2 regions of the Curtobacterium sp. MCPF17_002 genome follow, and region 2 is predicted to be linked to the other one. Evidence: riboswitches for the same ligand, from Rfam matches in the RefSeq annotation. Region 2 holds a riboswitch; the other holds the start of a gene.
What was found. A riboswitch is a leader RNA that binds a small molecule or an ion and turns the genes downstream of it on or off. The one in region 2 is predicted to bind thiamine pyrophosphate.

Region 1: linked by a shared signal. The riboswitch ahead of thiM (hydroxyethylthiazole kinase) and the one ahead of DEJ28_RS05195 (ECF transporter S component) in region 2 are both predicted to bind thiamine pyrophosphate.

What each region holds. Positions count from the first base shown of each region.
Region 1 covers NZ_CP126251.1:1,479,149-1,490,801, reverse strand. Annotated here, with positions in the region: gene DEJ28_RS07065 (winged helix DNA-binding domain-containing protein) at 1-1,030, opposite strand, end outside; gene DEJ28_RS07060 (phosphotransferase enzyme family protein) at 1,056-1,802, opposite strand; gene DEJ28_RS07055 (GntR family transcriptional regulator) at 1,954-2,595, shown strand; gene DEJ28_RS07050 (hypothetical protein) at 2,592-2,753, shown strand; gene DEJ28_RS07045 (MFS transporter) at 2,760-3,836, shown strand; gene DEJ28_RS07040 (NUDIX domain-containing protein) at 4,107-5,051, opposite strand; TPP riboswitch at 5,119-5,214, shown strand; gene thiM (hydroxyethylthiazole kinase) at 5,203-6,141, shown strand; gene thiE (thiamine phosphate synthase) at 6,138-6,803, shown strand; gene DEJ28_RS07025 (bifunctional hydroxymethylpyrimidine kinase/phosphomethylpyrimidine kinase) at 6,800-8,299, shown strand; gene DEJ28_RS07020 (metallophosphoesterase family protein) at 8,424-8,933, opposite strand; gene DEJ28_RS07015 (MarR family winged helix-turn-helix transcriptional regulator) at 8,930-9,400, opposite strand; gene DEJ28_RS07010 (VOC family protein) at 9,485-9,946, opposite strand; gene DEJ28_RS07005 (GNAT family N-acetyltransferase) at 9,969-10,265, opposite strand; gene DEJ28_RS07000 (NADPH-dependent F420 reductase) at 10,340-11,014, shown strand; gene DEJ28_RS06995 (aldo/keto reductase) at 11,144-11,653, opposite strand, start outside.
Region 2 covers NZ_CP126251.1:1,078,168-1,089,820, forward strand. Annotated here, with positions in the region: gene DEJ28_RS05165 (aldo/keto reductase family protein) at 1-886, shown strand, start outside; gene DEJ28_RS05170 (polyprenol monophosphomannose synthase) at 1,094-1,885, shown strand; gene treZ (malto-oligosyltrehalose trehalohydrolase) at 2,024-3,778, opposite strand; gene treY (malto-oligosyltrehalose synthase) at 3,775-6,195, opposite strand; gene glgX (glycogen debranching protein GlgX) at 6,192-8,429, opposite strand; gene DEJ28_RS05190 (hypothetical protein) at 8,558-8,881, shown strand; TPP riboswitch at 8,982-9,091, shown strand; gene DEJ28_RS05195 (ECF transporter S component) at 9,088-9,726, shown strand; gene DEJ28_RS05200 (ABC transporter ATP-binding protein) at 9,723-11,588, shown strand.

The sequences.
Region 1 (11,653 bases), 400 kb from region 2:
AGCGGGCTGCGGCGGCCTCGAGCGCCCGGACGGCCGCGGGGTCGAGCGGTTCGAACGGCGTCACCGTCACGCGGACGTCCCGCGAGCGCTCCGAGCGGGTCCAGGTGCCGACGACCCGCCCGCGGACCACGGCCATCGGCAGGAACATCCCGTTGCTGCCCGGCACCACGCGGTCGGCGTACCGGGGCTCGAGCTGCGCCGAACGGTCGGCGTACCCGAGCAGGTACTCGTCGAACCCGGGCAGGAGGTGCCCCGTCGGCACGCCACCGGTCGGCGGCCGGTCCGCGAGGGCGAGGAGCCCGTCACCGAGGTCCTCCACCGCGTCGCCGGCAGCCGCCCGCGCACGACGGAGGTCGCCGAGCGGCAGCTTCGTCCACGATGCGGCGTCGGCCTCGGTCGCAGGGCCCCGACCGCGGAGGTACCCGACGAGCACCCGGCGCAGCGCCTCGTCGCGATCCGGCACCGGCGACACGGCCGGCGCCCACTCGTCGAGCAGGACGAGCCCCTGCCCGACGCGTGCCGTGGGACCCCACGCCACCAGGGACTCCTGCGAGAGCCGCAGCAGCAGGTGGTACCCGCGGCCTGCTGCGGGGTCGATGCCGGCGGCGCGGAACACGTCGAAGAGTTCGTCGCGGACGAGGGACCGCCCGCCCGACAGCGCGGCGATCGTCGTGTCCCGCGCACGCCCGAGCAGGACGTCGTCGATGCCGAGCTCGGCCTCGCGCCGGGCGAGCGCCCGGACGGTCCGCTCGGCCGTGAGGGACAGCATGAGCCGGAGGTCGTCGGGTCGCATGGCGTGCAGGGTCCCGCGCATCGGCCACGAGCGGACGAGCTCGCCGCGGTCGAACGCGGCGCGGACGTCGTCGCGCGTGGCACCGGGAACGCGGACCCCGATCGCCCAGAGCACCTGCCCGATGTCCTGCCCCTGCACGGCGGTCATCCGCTCCACCGCCGCAGCCGGGTCGAGCCCGGGCACGGCGATGCCCTGCGCGCCGAGGCGCATCGTGCGGAGCTGCGCCGGGGTGGTCATGACCCCAGCATGCCGGGCACCACCGTCAGGCGACCGCGGCCGTGATCTCCTCGGCGTGCTCCTCGATGTACGCCACGTCGGCTCGGTACAGGTCGGCGTGCCCGTGTTCGAGGTCGCTGACGAACTTCGGGTTGCCCGCGGAGGCCTCGGTCTCGATCGTGGTCACGAGCGCCACGAGCGACCCGGTGATCGTCTCGGCGAGGACCGCGCGCGACCTGGCGTCGAGCTCGTACGCGCGGCAGAACTCCGCCGCGCGGTCGAGCCGTTCGTCGAGCGACGGGGCGGTCGAGCCCTCGACGACCCCGGTCGTGAACGGCGCGAACCGGTACACGGCGCTCGCGACGTCCCACACCCGCGGCCCGGGGTGGGCGGTGTCGAAGTCGATGAGTCCGACCGCGGCGATGCCGTCGTAGACGCAGTTGTACGGCGCGAAGTCCCCGTGCACGATCGTCTCGACGGGCAACCGGTCGGCCTGCGACCACACGTCACGCGAGCCGTCCCGCGGGAACGTGGCGGCGGCGTCGTGGTAGTGCCGGAGCAGTCGGGCGGTGGTGACGAGCGCGGCCTCGCTCGCGACGTCGGCGGTCCACGGGTACTCCCCCGCGGTGCCCGGCACGAACGACACGGTCTCGAGGGTGTCCCCGTGCTCGATCGGTTCCGGAGCCGCGACGAACCCCCGTTCGTGCAGGTGCGCGAGGAGCCGGTGCACGGTCGGTGTCCACGGCCCTGCGGGGCGGTGCACACGATCGTCGGCCCTGGTGATCCGCTCCATCGGAACCTCCTGTCGTCACGTCTCCGTTGACGTGGTGGCCCAGCGTATCGGTGGCCTCCTGCCGATGTCGCGACTTCCACGGGTTGCGCTCAGCAACAGCGCGTTCTGCATCCGCATGCACCGTTGCATGCAAGGCGTAGGATCGGTGTCCGTGAGCACTCCCATCACCAGTCAGGCCGCGTCCGACCGGGCGTACGAGCACGTCAAGCGAGCGATCATCCGCGGCGACCTGCCGGGCGGCACCGCGATCAGCGAGAACGCCCTGAGCCAGGAGATCGGCGTTTCCCGGACACCCGTGCACGAGGCGTTCCTCCGTCTGGCCGCCGAGGACCTGCTCACCCTCGAGTCCCGGAAGGGCGCCGTCGTCCGGCCGATGTCCCCGAACGAGGCGACCGACGTGCTCGAGATGCGGGAGGCCATCGAGTCGACCGCGGCGACCCGCGTCGTGACCGACGGCCGCGTGGCAGACGTCACCCCGAGCCTCCAGGCCATGCTCGTGGAGCAGGAACAGGCGGTCGCGACCGGTGACGTCGACCGGTTCATCGAGGTGGACGCCGAGTTCCACGGGGCGGTCATCGGGGCGTCGCGGAACGCGATCGCCGTGATGTTCGCGCGCACCCTGCGGGACCGGCAGCAGCGACTCCGACACCACCTCATGCGCCTGCAGCCGTCACAGCTCGAGGCGTCGCTGCAGGACCACCGCGCCCTCGCCGCCGCACTCGAGGCCGGCGACGCCGCGCGCTACGCCGAGGTGCTCAGCGCGCACGTCGCCTCGCACCGGGGCACGCTGTGAGCGCGAGCACGGGGAGCATCCCCACCACCGGGTCGCTGGCCGTCCCGACCGCACGGGTCATGCCGTGGGTCGCGGTGTGGGGAGCGGTGTTCGTCTGCTCGTGGGGCGGCAACCAGTTCTCGCCGCTGCTCCTCATGTACGAGGAGCGCGCGCACTAGTCGTCGCTGCTCGTCAACGTCTTCCTCGGCGTCTACGTGCTCGGCCTCGCGCCGGCGCTCCTCGTCGCCGGCTCCCTGTCCGACCGGCACGGACGCCGGCCGGTCATGCTCGTCGGCATCGCCTCGGCCGTCGTCGGCAGCGGACTGCTCGCGTTCGGGCCGCTCGGTGCCGGGTTCCTGATGGCCGGACGGCTGTTCTCCGGCATCACCGTCGGCATCGCGATGGCGGTCGGCAACAGCTGGGTGAAGGAGCTCTCGCAGGGCCGCTTCGACCCGTCCGCCGACGTCGGGTCCGGTGCACGCCGGGCCTCGCTCGCGTTCACCCTCGGGTCGGCGTCCGGAGCCCTCGTCGCCGGGCTCATCGCGCAGTGGGGGCCGATCCCCGAGGTGCTGCCGTTCCTCGTGCACATCGGCGTCGCGATCCCCTTCGCCGTGGTCGTCTGGCGCACCCCCGAGACGAACCGGACCGGTGGGCTGCCCGGACCGTGGTGGAAGCAGCTCGCCGTGCCGAGCGCCGGGCACCGTCGCTTCACCCGCGTGGTGCTCGTCGCGGCGCCGTGGATCTTCGGCTCGGCCGCGATCGGGTACGGGTACCTGCCGACGAAGCTCGCCGGGGCGACCGGCACGTGGGGGCTCGTCTTCGCCACCGCTGCGACGGTCGTCGCCCTCGGGGTGTCGAGCGCCGTGCAGCCGCTCGCCGCGCGCATCACGTCCCTGGTGTCGGCCCGCGGACTCCTCACCGCGGTGGCGCTCATGACCGTCGGCATCGCCGTGGTCGTCGTCGCGATCGAGCTGCAGTCCGTGGCGATCGGGCTCGTCGCGAACGTGGTGATCGGCCTCGGCATCGGGCTCGCGCTCGTGTCGTCGCTGCTCGAGGTGCAGCGGATCGCCGGGGCGCGCGACCTGGCCGGGCTGACCGGGGTGTTCTACGCCACGGCGTACGCCGGGTTCCTGGCGCCGGCCGTGATCGCGGCGGTCGCGAACGTCGTCGCGGTGCCGATCATCCTGTGGGTCGTCGTCGGGCTCGGGGTGCTGTCGTGGGTGGCGATCCTAATGTCGTCGCGGAAGCACATCCCGGCGTAGGGGGGCCTCGCACGGTGCGAGGGGTGGGGCGCGTCGCACCGTGCGAGGGGTCGGGTGGTGCGCGGTGTGGTGCGAGGTTGCGTACTCGGTGCGAGAGGCACGACGGCGCACCGGGTACGGAACCTCGCACCGGGCGAACGCCCTCGCACCGTGCGAGGGTGCCGGGGCGTCAGCGGCCTCGCACCGTGCGAGGGTGCCGCGACGCGAACGCCCTCGCACCGTGCGAGGGTGCCGGCGCGAACGGCCTCGCACCGTGCGAGGGGTCCGGCGTCAGGGGCGCAGCGCCGAGAGCTGGTCGCGCAACCAGCTCGGGCCGCGCACCGCAGCGCCGAACGCCTCGACCCGTGCACGGAGCTCGCGATCGGCCGTCACGACGACGACCGGCCCGTCCCCGGCGTCGACCGCGGCGCGTGCGGCATCGACGATCGCGTCGTCGCCCGACCCCGGCGCCCGCACGACCTCGACCCGTCCGGACAAAGCAGCAGCAGCAGAAGCAGCAGCAGCAGACGGCGCCGCCGGCGAAGCCCCGCGCGCATCCCCCTCGAGCACCACGGTCCACCGCGGCCACCACCGGTCGAACGGCAGCTCCAGCTCGTCGGCGAGCACCCCCACCCCGGCGAGCGCCGACACCTCGGCGAGCAGCCGTGCGGCCGCGCCCTCCCGGTCCTTCCACCATCCGTCGGGCACGCTGCCGACGACGTTCGCGGCGTCCACCACGACGTGCGGCGTGACCTCGATCTGCGCACGCAGGGCCGGCCAGGACGCCCCGAACCCGGGGTGCAGCGGCAGGTCGTCGACCTCGTCGACGGGCACCCAGGCGAGTTCGAGGCTCTCGCGGTCCGCGATCACCGGTTCGAACGGCCTGGAGGCGCGCCCCACCACCGTCGTGTACGTCCAGAACCCGAGGTCGAGCACGGCAGTGTGGCGCAGGTCGATGCCGTCGTCCGGCACGCCCGCTTCTTCTTCGGACTCGCGGAGCGCGCCCGTCACGGCGTCCTCGCCCTGGTGTCGGGCTCCGCCCGGGATGCCCCAGGTGCCGCCGTGGTGGCTCCACTCGACGCGGTGCTGCAGGAGCACGCGGCCGGTGCCGTCGTCGACGAGGAGTCCGGCTGCGCCGAAGCGTCCCCACGCCTTGGTGCCGTCGGGACCGACCGCCCAGGCGTCGCCGGGGTCGCGGGGGCCCGCTGGCGGCCCGGGAGGCGTGGTGTCTGGCACACCGCAAGCTTTCCACACGGCGCTCGGGATGTGACCGGAGACGTCGCAGCGGCTCGTGTACGGTGTCGATCGAGACACGGGGTGCCGCAACCGGCGGCTGAGATCACACCCGTCGAACCTGCTCGAGCTCGTACTCGCGAAGGGATCGTCCATGCGCACTGCTGCGCCCGTACCCACTGCACCCGCCGGAGCACCGGACCCTGCACCCGGCCCGAGGCCCGACCCTGACTGGGCGGACCGCACGGCCACGCTCCTCGAGGCCGTCCGCACCCGGGGTCCCCTGGTGCACTGCATCACGAACACCGTGGTGCAGAACGTCACCGCGAACGTGCTGCTCGCCCTCGGTGCCTCGGCCGCGATGGTCGACGTCGTCACCGAGGCGGGACCGTTCGCCCGCGTCGCCGATGCCCTGCTGGTGAACACCGGCACACCGCACGCCGAACCCCGTGCCGCGTCGCTCGAAGCCGCCGAGGCCGCGGTGGACGCGGGCACGCCGTGGGTCGTCGACCCGGTGGCGGTCGGTTCGCTGCCGGTCCGGACGGCGCTCGCCCGGGACCTGCTCTCGCTCCGGCCGACGGTCCTGCGCGGCAACGCCTCCGAGGTGCTCGCCGTGCTCGGCGCGTCCGCCGGTGGTCGCGGGGTCGACAGCACCGCGGGCACCGAGGACGCCCGGGAGGCTGCGGTCGCCGCCGTGTCCGGTTCCGACCCGGCCGGGAGGCGCGTGGCCGCGGTGGCCGTGTCGGGTCCCGTCGACCTGCTGGTCGCCCCCGGCATCGGGACGGTGCGGGTCGCGAACGGCACCGAACTGCTGACCCGGATCACCGGGGGCGGCTGCGCGCTCGGCGCGGTCGTCGCCGCGTTCACGGCGGTGTCGCCGGAGGACGCGGGGGCCGCTGCCGTCGCCGCGACGGCCGTGCACACGATCGCCGCGGAGCTCGCCGCCCGCGAGGCCGGCGGCCCGGGCACGTTCCAGCCGCTGTTCCTCGACCGGCTCGCGTCGCTCACCCCCGAGGACGTCGTCCGCGAGGCCCGCATCTCCGTCGAGCACGCCCCGCAGGCGGCCGGGACGAGCGCCGGGGTGACCGCATGACCGCGCCGACCGACTCCGGCGTGTACCTCGTCACCGACGGCGCGCTCTGCGACCGGCACGGCATCGGCGTCCTGGGCGTCGTCCGTGCCGCGGTGCACGCCGGGGTCCGCATCGTGCAGGTGCGCGACAAGGAGGCCTCGGCGCGGGACCTGCTGGCGCTGACCGCCGCGGTCGCCGACGCCGTGGGCGACCGGGCACTCGTCGTGGTCGACGACCGGCTCGACGTCGCCCTCGCCGCACGGCACGCCGGGCACCGGGTCGCCGGGGTCCACCTCGGGCAGTCGGACGTGCCGGTCGGGGCCGCGCGGGCACTGCTCGGACCGGACGCGCACGTGGGGCTCACCGCGAACACGCCGGAGCACCTCGCGGCCGTCGCCCGGCTCCCCCGCGGCACGGTCGACCTGCTCGGTGTCGGGGTCGTGCACCCCACCACGACGAAGGCCGACCACCCGCCGGCGCTCGGTCACGACGGCTTCGCCCGGCTCGCGCGCGACACCACGGTGCCGTGCGTGGCGATCGGCGGGGTGGGTCTCGACGACGTCGTCCCGCTCCGCGCCGCGGGAGCCGCGGGCGTCGCCGTGGTCTCCGGCATCTGCGCCGCCGCCGACCCCGGTTCCGCGGCCGCGGCGTACGTCGCCGCGTGGACCGGTGGCCGCGCATGACCGGGGCGCAGATCCCCCGCGTCCTGAGCATCGCCGGCACCGACCCGACGGGCGGCGCCGGACTGCAAGCGGACCTCAAGGCCATCGCCGCGCAGGACGGGTACGGGATGGGCGTCGTGACGGCCCTCGTCGCGCAGAACACCCGCGGCGTGCGGTCGGTGCACGTGCCCGACGTGGCGTTCCTGCGGGAGCAGCTCGACGCGGTGTCGGACGACGTGACGATCGACGCGGTGAAGGTCGGGATGCTCGGCACCGCCGAGGTCGTCCGGACCGTCACCGCGTGGCTCCGGGAGCACCGGCCGCCCGTGGTGGTCGTCGACCCCGTGATGGTGGCGACGAGCGGGGACCGGTTGCTCGACGAGGACGCCTCGGCGGCGATGGCGGAGCTGTTCGGGCTCGCCGACCTCGTGACGCCGAACCGCGCTGAGCTGGTGGTGCTCGCCGGGCTGGCAGGACCGGCCGCAGACGCAGGCAGAGGCTCAGACACCGGCACCGGCACCGGCCCGGCGACCGCCCATGCCGACACCGTCGCCGCTGCCACCCTCGTCGCCCGCACCTGGGACGTCCTCGTGCTGGCCAAGGGCGGGCACGACGACGGGGACACCTCGGACGACGTGCTCGTGTCCCCCGCCGGGCACGTCCGGACCTTCTCGGCGCGGCGGGTCGCGACGACGAACACCCACGGCACCGGCTGCTCGTTGTCGAGTGCGATCGCGACGCGCATGGCGCGCGACGGCGACTGGGAGCTCGCGGTCGGCGGGGCGAAGGCGTGGCTGACCCGCGCGCTCGAGGGTGCCGACGCCCTCGGGGTGGGCGGCGGCAACGGACCGATCGACCACGGAGCCGTCACCCGTGACGCGCTGCCCGCGTCCTCGTGGACGGACCGGTGGTGGGACGACGTCGCCGAGGTGCTGCAGGAGACGATCGACTGCACCTTCCTGGTCGGCCTTCGCGACGGCACGCTCGACACCGCGGTGTTCGAGTCCTACCTCGCGCAGGACGTGCACTACCTCCGCGCGTACGAGCGGCACCTGTCGACCCTCGCCTCGTGGTCCACCGGTGACGCCGCCGCGTTCTGGGCAGCATCGGCGGCGGGCTGCGCGGACGAGGCGCGCGACCTGCACCACCGCCGCCTGGCCGGCGCGCACGCCGACGACCCGGTGCACCCGACGTGCGCCGGGTACCTCGCGCACCTGCAGGAGGCGGCGGACTCCGGTTCGGCGGCGGTCCTCGCGGCGGCGGTGCTGCCCTGCTTCCGGGTCTACGCCTGGGTCGGGACGCAGCTCGGGGTCACGCCGCCGGGACACCCCTTCGCCGACTGGATCGGCGCGTACGGGGACCCCGGCTTCGCGGCGGCCTCGGCGACCGCGACGACCCGGGTCGACCGGCTCGCGGCCGCGGCGACGCCCGCGGAGCGCGGCCGGATGGCGCGGGCGTTCCGCCGCTCGGCGGCGTGGGAACTGGCGTTCTTCCGGATGCCGACGGAGGCCGGCTGACGCCCGGAAGGCGAGCGATGACGGACTGGAGGCGCGGTGCGGGCCGGCACCGCGCCTCCAGGCCGGTGGGTGGGCGCGTCAGCGATCATCTCCCCCCCCCTCGCGTCAGCCATCCCCCCTCCCGTCAGCGGGACGGCGGGGACAGGCGGACCAGTTCGACGGACAGCGAGGTGCCGTCGACTGCGCCGCGCATCCACGTGTGATCCGGCTGGCGGCGGCGATCGGTCGGCGAACCGGGGTTGAGCAGCCGCAGCCCCGACGGTGTCACGGTGTCCCAGGGGATGTGCGAGTGGCCGAAGACGAGCACGTCGGTGTCCGGGTACTCCGCGGTCGTGCGACGTTCCCGGCCGGTCGCGGCCCCGGTCTCGTGCACGAGCGCGAAGCGGAGGCCCTCGACGGTGAAGCGTGCGACGAGGCGCAACCGGTCGTCGAACTCGGGGCCGTCGTTGTTGCCGCGGACCCCCTCGAAGCGGCGCGCTCGGGCCTCGATCGCGTCGAGCGTGGCGAGGTCCACCCAGTCGCCGGCGTGCACCACGAGGTCGGCGGCGTCGATGTCCTCCCACAGGGCCGCGGGAAGGTCCTTCGCCCGCTTCGGCAGGTGGGTGTCGGACAGCAGGACGAACGAGGTGGTCACGGTTCGGTGCGGCCGGGGACCGGGAGGCCCGCCTCGTCCGCGGCGCCGAGGCGTTCCAGGAGCCCGGCGAGCAGCGCGATGTCGTCGTCCGACCAGCTGGCGAGCCGCTCGTCGAGGGCGTCACGGTGCAGCTGCACGGACCGGTCCAGCGCGGCACGGCCGTCGTCGGTGGCCTCGAGCGGCTTCGCGTTGCCGGAGCCACCGTCGGTCGTCCGGATGAGCCCGGCGGCGAGCAGTCCGGACAGCTGCCGCGAGATCGTGGAGCGGTTGAGCCGCAGGTACCGGGCGATGTCGATGGCCATGCAGCCCCGGTGCTGCACGACGAAGTCGACGAGGGACTGGTCGACGACGCTCAGGATCGACTCCGAACCACGCGCCCGGATGCTCGCACGTCGGGTGATGCGGGCCAGTTCCGTGTACGCACGCCCGATGTCGCTGTTGCGGACATCGAGCCTCGGCTCGCTCATCGGGTGACTCCAGCCTGTCTGTGCCGGCACCGGCCGGCGGTGATCGGTCCGGCAACCATACCGGCGGGTAGGGTTCGGGCCGGTTCAGCGACCCGCCGCTGCGGCCTGCAGCGCGGGGATGTCGAGCTTGGTCATCTGCATCATGGCCTGGAAGACGCGGGCGTTCGCCTCGGGGTCGCCGGAGCCGGTCATCAGCTCGCCCATCATCGACGGGGTCACCTGCCACGCCACGCCCCAGCGGTCGAACAGCCACCCGCACATGCTCTCCCGGCCGCCGTCGGCGAGGAGGGCGTCCCAGATGCGGTCGAGTTCCTCCTGCGTGTCGACGTCGACCTGGAACGACACCGCGTCGGTGTGCTCGTGGCCCGGGCCGCCGTTCATCGCACGGTAGGGCTGACCCAGGAGCGTGAACTCCACGACGAGGGCCTTCCCGTCCGGCGTCTTCGCCACGCTGTCGATCCGGCTGTCGGGGAACAGCGCGACGTAGAACTCGGCGGCCGTCTCGGCCTGGTCGTCGTACCAGAGGAACGGGGTGATCGACGGCATGGGTGGGGCCTTCCGGTCGGGCTCAGTCCGCAGCGCCGCGGCTGAGCAGGTCTGCCTTGTCAGGGTGTTCATCGAACCACTTGCCGACGAACCAGCACATCGGGACGACGCGCTTCGTGGAGTTCGCCTCCACGTCGGCGACCGCGAAGTCGACGAGCTCGGCCGCGTAGCCGTGCCCGCGGTGCTTCGGGACCGTGTACGTGTGCGGGAACGCGATCGCGTCGCCGTTCTCGCGGTAGTCGAGGACGCTGACGAGTTCTCCGCCGACGTACATCGCGTAGCGGTCCTGCTCTGCCTCGTCGCGGAACTCGTGGTCCATGCGGCCATCATGCACCGCGCGGACGCCGAGCGCCGCTCGGGAATGCGTTCTGCACCATCGCGTTGCAGCCGAGCATGACGACCATCGGCATCATCGGCGCAGGCAACATCGGATCCCAGCTCGCACGGCTCGCAGTGCGGCACGGTCACCACGTGGTGATCGCGAACTCACGCGGGCCGGAGACCCTGACCGCGTTGGCGGAGGAGCTCAACGGTCTCGGCGCTGCCGACGGCTCTGCTGGCGGCTCGGCTCGTGCGGCAACGCGGGACGAGGCGGCGGCCGCCGGGGAGATCGTCGTCGTGACGACCCCGCTCGCCGCGATCGAGACGATCCCCGTCGAACCCCTCGTCGGCAAGGTCGTCATCGACACGAACAACTACTACCCCCAGCGCGACGGCCACATCGCCGCGCTCGACGACGAGACCACCACGACGGCCGAGCTGCTGCAGGACCACCTGCCCGGAGCCCGGGTCGTCAAGGCGTTCAACCACATCGGGGCAGCCGACCTCACCGGCCACGCGACCCCGGCCGGTACCCCCGGTCGTCGCGCGCTCGTCGTGGCGGGCGACGACGCCGAGGCGAAGCAGGTCGCCACGGACCTCATCGACCAGTTCGGGTTCGACGTCGTCGACGCCGGGCCCCTCGCGGAGGGCTGGCGCATCCAGCGGGACACCCCCGGCTACGGGCCGCGCCTGACGGCCGACGAGCTGCGCGCCGCCCTCGCCGAGGCCGAGCGCGTCCGCGCGTAGCCGCAGGGGCGGCCGGCGCTGCCGCGGCCCCGCCGAGATTTCGCACTCAGCGACAGTTCACGCGCGCCAGACGCCGTGAACTGTCGCTGAACGAGAAACAACGCCGCGCGGCCGCCCCCGCGCACGCGCTCACGCGCCGTCGAAGATCACCGTCATCTCGGCGATGTCGTCCTCGGACGGCGCCCAGGCCGTGCCCGCCTCGGCGTTCTGCACGATCTGCTCCGGCTTCGTCGCCCCGGCGATGACGCTCGAGAGCCCCGGCTGCGCGAGCAACCACGCGAAGGTGGCCTGCAGCATCGTGACCTCGCGCTCGTCGCAGAAGCGCTGGAACTCCTCGACGACGGCCCACGGCGCGTCCGCGAGGACCTGCGGCTTCGCCTTCGTGAGGCGGCCGTCGGCGGGCCCGCCGGACTTCGTGTACTTGCCGGTGAGCAGGCCGTTGTAGAGCGGGAAGTACGGCAGGAACCCGAGGGCGTAGGCGCGCACGGCGGGCAGGACCTCGTCCTCGACGCCGCGTGCGAGCGGGCTGTACTCGTTCTGCGCGGACACGAACGCGGTGGTGCCGGCGATCGAGGCGGTGAGCTCCGCCTCGGCGATCTGCCACCCGGCGAAGTTCGAGTGCCCGATGTAGCGGATCTT
Region 2 (11,653 bases):
GCTCGACGCCGGCATCACCACGTTCGACACGGCGGACACGTACGCCAACACGGCGGCCGAGAAGGTCCTCGGCGAGGCGCTCAAGGGGGAGCGACGCGCCGGCCTCGAGGTCTTCACGAAGGTCTACTGGCCGACCGGCCCCAAGCAGCACAACGACGTCGGCCTCTCCCGCAAGCACATCATGGAGTCGATCAACGGCTCGCTGGAGCGCCTCCAGACCGACTACGTCGACCTCTACCAGGCGCACCGCTACGACCACGAGACCCCGCTCGAGGAGACCATGCAGGCCTTCGCCGACGTGGTCCGGCAGGGCAAGGCGCTCTACATCGGCGTCAGCGAGTGGAACGCCGAGCAGATCCGTGCGGGCGCCGCGCTCGCGAAGGAGCTCGGCTTCCAGCTCATCTCGAACCAGCCGCAGTACTCGATGCTGTGGCGCGTCATCGAGGGCGAGGTCGTCCCCGCCTCGAAGCAGCTCGGCCTGTCCCAGATCGTCTGGTCGCCCATCGCGCAGGGCGTGCTGACCGGCAAGTACAAGCCGGGCCAGCCGCTGCCCGAGGGCTCCCGCGCCACGGACGAGAAGGGCGGCGCGGACATGATCAAGCGGTTCATGCGCGACGAGGTCCTCGAGGCCGTCCAGCGCCTGCAGCCCGTCGCCGACCAGGCCGGCCTCACGCTCGCGCAGCTCGCGATCGCGTGGACGCTCCAGAACGAGAACGTCGCGAGTGCGATCGTCGGCGCGTCCCGTCCGCAGCAGGTCACCGACAACGTGAAGGCCGCGGGCGTGAAGCTCGACGCCGACGCCCTGAAGGCGATCGACGAGGCGCTCGGTGACATCCCGGAGCGCGACGCGTCGAAGAACGTCAGCCCGGCGCAGCGTCCCGCCTGAGACGCGACCACCCTCTGACTGGAGGCGCGGTGCCAGCTGGCACCGCGCCTCCCGTCCGTCACGGGGTCGGCTGGGGCACACCGGTGTCCGCCGGCGCACACCGGGGGCCCAGCCCACTCCGTGCGCAGGCTGATCGACTTCGCAGAGCTCTCCTCGGAGCAGCGCAGCTGCTGCCCGATATCGTCGACGGGACGCGCAAGGAGCACCATGAGCACGACCCTGGTCATCATCCCGACCTACGACGAGGCGGAGAACATCCGTCCCATCGTCGAGCGCACGCTCGCCGCCACCGACGACACCGTGCACGTGCTCGTCGTCGACGACGGCTCCCCGGACGGCACCGGCGACATCGCCGACGCGATCGCCCGTCAGACAGACCGGGTCCAGGTCATGCACCGCACCGTGAAGGACGGCCTCGGCGGTGCGTACCTCGCCGGGTTCGCCTGGGGGCTCGAGCACGGCTACGACAAGCTCGTCGAGATGGACGCGGACGGCTCGCACCACCCCGAGTACCTGCCGTGGATGCTCGAGCTCGCGGACACGAACGACCTCGTCCTCGGCTCCCGCTGGATCAGCGGCGGCAACGTCGAGAACTGGCCCTGGTACCGCGAGGTGCTCTCCCGCGGCGGGAACCTCTACACGCGTCTCGCGCTCGGCATCGCCGTGCGCGACGCCACCGGCGGCTTCCGGGTCTTCACCTCGCGCGCGTTCGAGCGGATCGACCTTGCCGGCGTCGCGTCAAAGGGGTACTGCTTCCAGGTGGACCTGTGCTGGCGTGCCCTCGAGGCGGGCCTCCGCGTCGTCGAGACCCCGATCACCTTCACCGAACGCGAGTTCGGTGTCTCGAAGATGAGCGGGAACATCGTCCGTGAGAGCCTGACCCTCGTCACGAAGTGGGGCATCGACCGGCGGCTGCGCGAGGCGCGCTCGCTGGTGAAGGACCACCGTCGCCTGCCGTCGGTGCGGGCGAACGCGCACGCCGTCGGCGACCACGTCTGACGTCCGCATCGTCTGTCGGCGGCCACGTCTGACGGCCGCATCGTCTGGCGGCGACCACGTCTGACGGCGACAGGTCCCCGCGGTATTCCACGAGGACCTGTCTCTGTCGCTGTCGCGCGGTCCGATCCGGACCGTGGCCTACCGCAGTACGACCACCCCGCGGCCACGGAAGCGGACGCAGTCCGTCGCGACGTCGGCCTCGCCGAAGCGGTAGAGCTCCTCGCCGGTCGCACCCGGCACCGGGATCTCCGCCGCGTCGTCGAGGAAGTTCACCACGACGTGCACCGGTGTGACATCCGGGCCGAGCAGGCCGCGCGTGAGCACGAGCCAGCGACGGTCCTCGCTGAAGCGGACGGCGTTCGCCTCGTAGCGCGGGTCGACGAAGGCCTGGTCCGTCCGGCGGAGCGCGACGAGCACACGGTATGCCCGGAGGATCGCGGCGCCCCGTTCGGAGTCGACGTCGGCCCAGTCGAGCTTCGAGTTCGTGAACGTCGACGGGTCCTGCGGGTCCGGCACGGTGGACTCGTCCCAGCCGTGCTCGGCGAACTCCGCGATGCGTCCCTCGGCCGTCGCCTTGCCGAGTTCGGGCTCCGGGTGCGAGGTGAAGAACTGCCACGGTGTGGTCGCGGCGAACTCCTCGCCCATGAAGAGCATCGGCGTGAACGGTCCGAGCAGCGTCAGCGCCGCGGCGATCACGAGCCCCTCGTCGGTCAGGGTCGCCGCGAGCCGGTCGCCCGCCGCACGGTTGCCGATCTGGTCGTGGTTCTGGTTCGCCACCACCAGCGCCGTCGCCGGCGAGGTGCCGCGGTCGATCGGCCGGCCGTGCCGCTTCCGCCGGAACGACGACCACGTGCCGTCGTGGAAGAAGCCGCGCTCGAGGACCTTCGCGAGCGCCGACAGCGGGGCGAAGTCGGCGTAGTAGCCGTTCGTCTCACCGGTGAGTGCGACGTGCACCGCGTGGTGGAAGTCGTCGGACCACTGGCCGGCCAGCCCGTACCCGGCGGACTCCTGCGGGCGGAACATGATCGGGTCGTTGAGGTCCGACTCCGCGATGAGCGACAGCGGACGCCCGACGAACGCCGAGAACGCATCGGTCTCGGATGCCATCGCCTGCAGCACGTGCGGCCGGGTGGTGTCCCGGATCGCGTGCACCGCATCGAGCCGGAGCCCGTCGACGTGGTGGTCGCGGAACCACATCCGCACGTTGTCGAGCACGTAGCGCCGGACCTCGGGGTGCTCGACGTTGACGGAGTCGCCCCACGTGTTGCCGAGTCCCTGCAGCAGGTACGGGCCGTACAGCGGCAGGTAGTTGCCGCTCGGGCCGAGGTGGTTGTAGACGACGTCCTGGATGACGCCGAGCCCGAGCGCGTGCGCCCGGTCGACGAACCGGTCGTAGGCGTCCGGCCCACCGTAGGGCGCGTGCACGGCGAACCAGCCGACACCGTCGTAGCCCCAGTTCCACTCGCCGTTCACCGCGTTGACGGGGAGCAGCTCGACGAACTCCACGCCGAGCTCGACGAGGTGGTCGAGCTTCTCGGCGGCGGCGTCGAGCGTGCCCTCGGGCGTGTAGGTGCCGATGTGCATCTCGTAGATGACACCGCCGCGTGCGGGGCGGCCGGTCCAGGCGTCGTCGGTCCAGGAGAACCGCGAGGGGTCGACGACCTCGGACGGGCCGTGCACCCCCTCCGGCTGGAACCGGCTGCGGGGGTCGGGCCGGACGGCGTCGTCGTCGCCGATCCGGAACCCGTAGCGGGCGCCGACGTGCGGCAGGACCGCGTTGGTCGTCCACCAGTCGTCGTCGCCGCGGGTCAGCGGGTACTCGGTGCCGTCGACGACCAGGCGCACCCGCTCGGGAGCGGGGGCCCAGACGCCGTAGCGGTCGGGAACGGTCATGCGTGCCCCTCCAGGATGTCGATCTCGGCTTGCGTCTCGGATTCGTCGGTTGCGCCGGCGCCGGTCGCCTCGGTCCCGTGGTCCGTCGCCTCGACGACGTGCGCCGGGACGAGCAGCGCCACCGGGAAGTCGGCGAGCACCTCGGACAACGCGATGCCCCGGGACGCGGGGAAGCGCCGACCGGTCAGCAGGTCGACCCGGTCGAGCGGCACCGGGTGCACCAGGGTGTCGCCCCATCCGCCGACGCGCCGCAGCCCGATCGGCAGACGCGTCGCGACGGTGACCGCGCCACCGCGGTCGAACGCGAGCACGTGGTCGGCGGCGCTGCCCGTCGACTCGAGCGCGAGGTAGCGCGTGAAGAGCTCCGGGTGGTCGCGGCGGACCCGCAGTGCCCGGCTGGTGACGAGGAGCTTCGCGGCGGCGTCGAGGCCGACGGACGGCAACTGCTCCGGACCGTCGTCGTCGGGGCCGTCGAGCTCGGCGAGGACGTGCCGGCGCTCGGTGTAGTCCACCGGTCGGCGGTTGTCGGGGTCGACGAGGGAGCGGTCCCAGAACTCGGTGCCCTGGTAGACATCGGGAACACCCGGCGCGGTGAGCTGCACGAGCTTCTGCGCGAGACCGTTCGACCACCCGGCGGCGTCGATCCGCTCGTCGAGTGCGTCGAGCACCGCGACCACGGCGGGGTCGTCGAACGCGGCGTCCACGATCGCGTGCATGCGGCGCTCGAAGTCCTCGTCCGGCTCCGTCCACGTGGTGCTGTCGCCCGCTTCGCGCGAGGCCTTCTCGGCGTACGCGTGCAGCCGTTCACGGCTGGCCGGACGCGCGCCGACGATGGCCTGCCAGAGGAGGTCCGCGAACACGCGGTCCTGCAGCGGGACGAGGGACTGCAGCCGTTCGAGGGCCGACGTCCACTCGTGGCCGATCTCGGCGAGGACGGCGATGCGGGCGCGGGTGTCCTCGCTGCGCTTCGTGTCGTGCGTCGTCAGGGTCGTCATGGTGTGCGGCCAGCTGCCGACGCGGTCGCGCTGCGCCTGGTGGAAGTCGGACACCGACACCGAGAACACGCTGGGGTCACCGCCGACCTCGCTGAGGCTGGTGAGTCGGGAGGTCCGGTAGAACGCCGTGTCCTCCACACCCTTCGCCATCACCATGCCGCTGGTCTGCTGGAGCCGCACGGCCGCGGCGTTCGCCGGGTCGACCAGTGCCGGCGCGATCCGGTCGATCACGTCGTCGAGGTCTGGGCGGGCCTCGGCGGCGCGCTCGAGCGCGTCGATGAGGTGGTGCGCCCCCTCGGGCAGGTACGTCCGGTACACGTCGAAGGACGCGACGACCTCGGCCACCGCGTCGACGACCCGCTCGTGCGGCAGGTCGCCGGCGACGGGTCGCAGCAGCCGGGCGAGGCGCTCGACCTCGCTGCCGAGGATGCCGTCCGCGATGCCGCGACGGGTGTCGTGGGTGAGCTGCTGCCAGTCGGCTGGTTCGGCTCCCGAGGCCGCCGTGAGGGTCCGTTCGCCGGCGGGGTCGACGAACACCCGGTCGAACACGCCGAGGGCGTCGTACCCGGTCGTGCCGTCCACCGGCCAGCTCGACGGCAGCGCTTCGCCCGGCTCGAGGATCTTCTCGACGAGGGTGTACGCGCCGCCGGTCAGCCCGGCGAGGTCCTGCAGGTACCCTGCCGGGTCGTACAGACCGTCCGGGTGGTCGATGCGGAGACCGTCGACCAGTCCGTCGCGGAACCAGGAGCCGATCGTCGCGTGGGACGCGGCGAAGACCTCGGGTTCCTCGACCCGGATCGCCGCGAGCGTGTTCACCGCGAAGAACCGGCGGTAGTTCAGCTCGTGGTCGGCGCGCTTCCAGTGCACGAACTCGTAGTGCTGCCGGGCGTGCACTGCCTCGACCGTGTCGCCGTCCTGCACGGTTCCGGGCGCGGTCGGGTAGGCGGTGTCACCGAGGTACAGCCGGCCGTCCCGCAGCTCGACCGCGTCGAGCAGCCGGTCGTCGAGCACCGGCACACGGAGCTTGCCGTCGCCCGCTTGCCAGTCGACGTCGAACGCCCACGCGACGGGGGAGCCCTGCCCGAGTTCGAGCAGGGACCACCACCACGGGTTCGCCGCCGGGGTGGCCACGCCGACGTGGTTCGGCACCACGTCGACGAGGACCCCGAGACCGACGTCGTGCGCGGCCTCGGCGAGGGCACGGAGCGCGTCGTCGCCGCCGCGCTCCGTGTCGACGTGGGTGTGGTCGACGACGTCGTAGCCGTGCTGCGACCCCGGCTCGGCCTGCAGCACCGGCGACAGGTAGAGCCAGTCCGCGCCGAGGTCACGCACGTAGTCGACGACGTCCTGCGCGGCCGCCAGGTCGAAGTCGGGCGTGACCTGCAGCCGGTAGGTGCTGGTGGGGACTCGACGCGTGGTCACTGCTGACCGCCCGTGGTGCCGGACGGAGCCGCCGACCCCGCCGGGTTGGCCGGGGTGACCGCGTTCTGCGGGGCGGGCGTGATCGGTTCGGTGAACTCGACCTCGACCGGGGTCACCGTGACCTCGTGGTCCGGCTCGGCGCGGAGGACGATCATCGACCGAGCCGGGACGTCGAGCGGCGTACCGGCCTCGAGGACCTCGTCACGGGCACCCGGCTCGGCGGTGTCGATCCGGACGGTCCACCCCGGCGAGTACTCCTCCGGCGGCAACGTGAACGTCACGGTGTCGTCGTGGGCGTTGAAGTACGTGATGAAGCCGACGTCGGTCACGCGCTCACCACGGGAGTCGCGCCCGCGGATGCCGTTGCCGTTGAGGTACATGCCGACGCTCTTGCCGAAGCCGGAGTCCCAGTCCTCGGGCTCCATCGCGTCGCCGGCCGGGGTGAGCCACACCACGTCGGGCAGCGGTTCGTCCTGGCCGCGGCGGACCGGACGCCCGTTGAAGTACCGGGTGCGACGGAAGGTCGGGTGGTCGTGCCGGAGCTTGACGACGTCGGCCGTGAACTGGATGAGCTCGTCGTCCGCGGAGTCCCAGTCGATCCAGCTGAGCTCGGAGTCCTGCGCGTAGACGTTGTTGTTGCCGGACTGCGACCGGCCGAGTTCGTCGCCGTGCGCGATCATCGGCACACCCTGGCTGAGGAGCAGGGTCGCGAGGAAGTTCCGGCGACGCTGGAGCCGCAGCGCGTTCACGGCCTCGTCGTCGGTCGGTCCCTCGGCCCCGGAGTTCCACGACCGGTTGTGGCTCTCGCCGTCGTTGTTGTCCTCACCGTTGGCGTCGTTGTGCTTCTCGTTGTAGGCGACGAGGTCGTACAGCGTGAAGCCGTCGTGCGCGGTGATGAAGTTGATGCTGGCCTTGGGGGTGCGGCCGTCGTGCTCGTACAGGTCGGCCGAGCCCGAGATCCGGGAGGCGAACTCGCCGAGCGTCGAGGGCTCGCCCCGCCAGAAGTCGCGGACGGTGTCGCGGTACTTGCCGTTCCACTCCGACCACTGCGGGGGGAAGTTGCCGACCTGGTAGCCACCGGGGCCGACGTCCCACGGCTCGGCGATGAGCTTCACCTGGGACACGATCGGGTCCTGCTGCACGAGCTCGAAGAACGCCGACAGCCGGTCGACCTCGTAGAACTCGCGGGCGAGCGCTGCGGCGAGGTCGAAGCGGAAGCCGTCGACGTGCATCTCGGTCACCCAGTAGCGGAGCGAGTCCATGATGAGCTGCAGCGAGTGCGGGTGTCCGACGTTGAGCGAGTTGCCGGTGCCGGTGTAGTCCATGTAGTACCGCTGGTCGTCGTCGACGAGGCGGTAGTACGCCGCGTTGTCGATGCCGCGGAACGACAGGGTCGGGCCGAGGTGGTTGCCCTCTGCCGTGTGGTTGTAGACGACGTCGAGGACGACCTCGATGCCCGCGCGGTGGAGCTCGCGGACCATCGTCTTGAACTCCTGCACCTGCTGGCCCTGGTCGCCGGACGACGAGTAGTGCGAGTGCGGCGCGAAGAAGCCGATGGTGTTGTAGCCCCAGTAGTTCGACAGTCCCTTGTCCTGCAGGGTCGAGTCGTTCACGAACTGGTGCACCGGCATGAGCTCGAGCGTCGTCACGCCGAGGCGCTGGAGGTGCTCGATGACGGCCGGGTGCGAGACGCCGGCGTACGTGCCGCGCTGCTCGTCCGGGATGTCGGGGTGCGTCTCGGTGAGGCCCTTGACGTGCGCCTCGTAGATGACCGTCTCGCCGTAGGGAGTCCGCGGTGGGCGGTCTCCCTGCCAGTCGAAGAACGGGTTGATGACGACGCCCTTCATCATGTGCGAGGCGGAGTCCTCGTCGTTGGTCGAGTCGGGGTCGCCGAACGTGTACGAGAACAGCGACTGGTCCCAGTCGATGTCCCCGCTGGTCGCCTTGGCGTACGGGTCGAGCAGCAGCTTCGCCGGGTTCGTGCGGAGCCCCTTCGTGGGGTCGTACGGACCGTGGACGCGGAAGCCGTACTGCTGTCCGGGGCCGACGTTCGGGAGGTATGCGTGCCAGACGTACGCGTCCACCTCGAGCAGGGGGACGCAGGTCTCGTTGCCGTCGTCGTCGAAGAGACAGAGTTCGACGCGCTCGGCGACCTCGCTGAAGAGCGCGAAGTTCGTGCCGCTTCCGTCGTAGGTCGCCCCGAGCGGGTACGGGTTGCCGGGCCAGGTGTGCAAGCAGTCCTCCAGGTGTGGGTGCCGCCAAGATATCGGCGGGGGCCGTCCGCGTCCGCAGACAAGCCCCAGCCGTGGACGGTTCCCGCGCGGCGCAGCCTGTGGAGGAACCGGCGAGTAGCCTCCGGCGCATGGCCAACATCGTCACGCAGATCGCAGACAAGGTGCGCCCCGTGGGCGTGTCCACCAACTACGGGGAGCCGGTCGAGGTCGGCGACCAGACCCTCATCCCGGTGTCCCTCGCCTGGTTCGGCTTCGGAGGCGGCGGGGACGGCGACGACAACGGTGGCGGTGGCGGCGGTGCCGCCTCGATCCCGATCGGCGCGTACGTGCGCCGGCCGGGCAAGGACCTCGAGTTCGAGCCGAACCTCATCTCCTTGATGGCGGTCAGCATCCCCGTCATCTGGGTGACCGGAACCGTCCTGCGCAAGCTGGTCCGCGCGCTCAAGAAGTGACCAACTGACGGCCTGGAGGCGCGTGGCGGCCCCGTCACGCGCCTCCAGGCCGTCAACCGGTCACCGTCCGACACGCGGCCGCAGCCGCGTCTAGACTGACGGGACACACACGGGAGTCCGGGATCGCCGGGCTGAGAGGGAGCGAGTCGCGCTCCGACCGTCGAACCTGATCCGGATCATGCCGGCGCAGGGAGGAGTCCAGGACCATGTCCGTACGCACGTCACCAGCAGTACCGTCCACCGTCACGCGATCGCTCCGCTGGCGGGTCGTCGACATCGTCGTCGCCAGCGTCCTCGCCGTCGCGATCGGGGTCGTCTTCAAGGTCTGGGAGTTCGGGTACGAGCCGCTCAGCGCCGTGATGACGCTCGTGCTGCCCGGCACGCAGGCGCTCTTCGGTGGGGTGTGGCTGCTCGCCGGCCCCGTCGTGGCGATCATCGTGCGGAAGCCCGGAGCCGCGCTCTACGCCGAGATGGTCGCGGCCTCGGTCGAGGCACTCCTCGGCACCCAGTGGGGATGGCTCACGCTCGAGGCCGGGCTCGTCCAGGGCCTCGGCGCCGAGATCGTCCTCGCGCTCTTCCTGTACCGCGTGTACCGCCTGCCGGTCGTCGTGCTCGCCGGTGCCGCGGCCGGGCTGGCGATGGGCATCAACGACACCGTGCTCTGGTACCCGGGGCTCGACGCCGGCTTCAAGGCCGCCTACGTGGTGTCCGGGGTCGTCTCCGGCGCGCTGATCGCCGGCCTCGGCTCGTGGCTCGTCGTGCGGGCGCTCGCCGCAACCGGGGTGCTGTCCTCGTTCGCCGCCGGCCGTGAACACTCCAGGCGCGGGACCCGCGCCGTCGCGTGACCACCGGGGATGCCCGTGGTGCCGTGGGCACCGCGGGCCCTGCGCAGATCGTCTTCCGCGACTGGGGTTGGCGGTACGCCGAGCGTGAGGCGTGGGCGGTCCGCGGCGTCGACCTGACCGTCGAACCCGGCGAGCGCGTCGCGATCGTCGGCCCGTCCGGAGCGGGCAAGTCCACGCTCCTGCGGGCCGTCGCCGCCGTGCTGCCCGACGAACCCGACGACACCGACGACACCGCTGCCTCGGTGCAGGGCTCGGTCCTGGTCGACGGCGCCGACCCCCGCGCGGTCCGCGGGCGAGTCGGCCTCGTCATGCAGGACCCCGAGGCCCACACGGTGATGTCGCGCGTCGGTGACGACGTGGCGTTCGGGTGCGAGAACGCCGGCGTCCCGCGCGCCGAGATCTGGGAACGGGTGCAGGCGGCACTCGACGTCGTCGGGCTCGACCTGGCGCTCGACCGGTCGACCACGATGCTCTCCGGCGGGCAGCGGCAGCGGCTGGCCCTGGCCGGCGTGCTCGCGATGCGGCCGGGAGCGATCGTGCTCGACGAGCCCTGCGCGAACCTCGACCCGTCCGGGGTGTCGCAGGTGCACGATGCCGTCCGCGCGCTCCTCGACGAGACCGGGGCGACCCTGCTCGTCGTGGAGCACCGGATCGGCACGTGGCTCGACCTGGTCGACCGGCTGGTACTGGTCGAGCCGGCCGGGGGAGTCGTGGCCGACGGTGCTCCGGACGAGGTGCTCACCTCGCACGGTGCGAGGTTGACGGCCGCTGGCGTGTGGGTGCCCGGCTCCGAGCCCGCTCGGGGTTCCGCCCGGGCGCTCCGCTCGCCTGGTCGAGCGGGCGAAATGCCCGGGTCCTCCGTTCGGGAGACCGTGGCATTTCGCCCGCTCGACCGTGCGCTCCGCTCGCCTGGTCGAGCGGGCGAAATGCCCGGGTCATCCGTTCGGGTGACCGCGGTATTTCGCCCGCTCGGCCGTGCGCTCCGCTCGCCTGGTCGAGCGGGCGAAATACCCGGGTCCTCCGATCGGGAGACCGCGGCATTTCGCCCGCTCGACGAGGGGGCGGGCGAGGGGGTCGGCGAAGGGGCGGACGAGCGGGCGGGCGGGGCGGGGAGCGGGGGCGTGCTGCTCGAGGCGCGAGCGCTCGGGACCGCGCGGGGGAAGCGCCATCGGGTGGGCAGCGGGATCGACCTCGAGGTCCGGGCCGGCCGGGTGCTCGCCGTCACGGGTCCGAACGGCGTCGGCAAGTCCACGCTCGGCCTCACGCTCGCCGGACTCCTCCGCCCCGCCGACGGTACGCTCCAGGCCACGCCCGCGCTGGCCGACGGCATCGGGGACCTCCCGGCAGCGTGGACGAGCCGGCAGCTGGCCGCCCGCATCGGCACCGTGTTCCAGGACCCCGAGCACCAGTTCGTCGCCCGCACCGTCCGCGAGGAGCTCGCCGTCGGCCCGCACGCCCTCGGCCTGCCCGACGTCGACGAGCGGGTCGAGGACCTCCTCGTGACGTTCGGCCTCGCGCACCTCGCGGACGCCAACCCCTTCACCCTGTCCGGCGGGGAGCAGCGGCGACTCGCGATCGGGACCGTGATCGCCTCGCGGCCGCCGGTGGTCGTGCTCGACGAACCGACCTCCGGGCAGGACCGTGCGACCTGGCAGGCCGTGGTCGACCGGCTCGGGGCGCTCGCCGACGCCGGGACCGCGATCGTCGCGATCACGCACGACCAGGACCTCGTGCGGGCGCTCGACGCCGACGAGGTCGTCCTCGGCACCACGGGCGCGGCTCCCGTCACGCACACCCCGGCGGACGCGGGGGCAGCGACCGCACCCGTCCTGCCCGATGCGACCACGGAGGTGGAACGGTGACCGCCCCGGGGACGTCGGCGGACCCGCGGGGGCGATCCGCGCCTCCAGGCCGGGGGACCGGACCC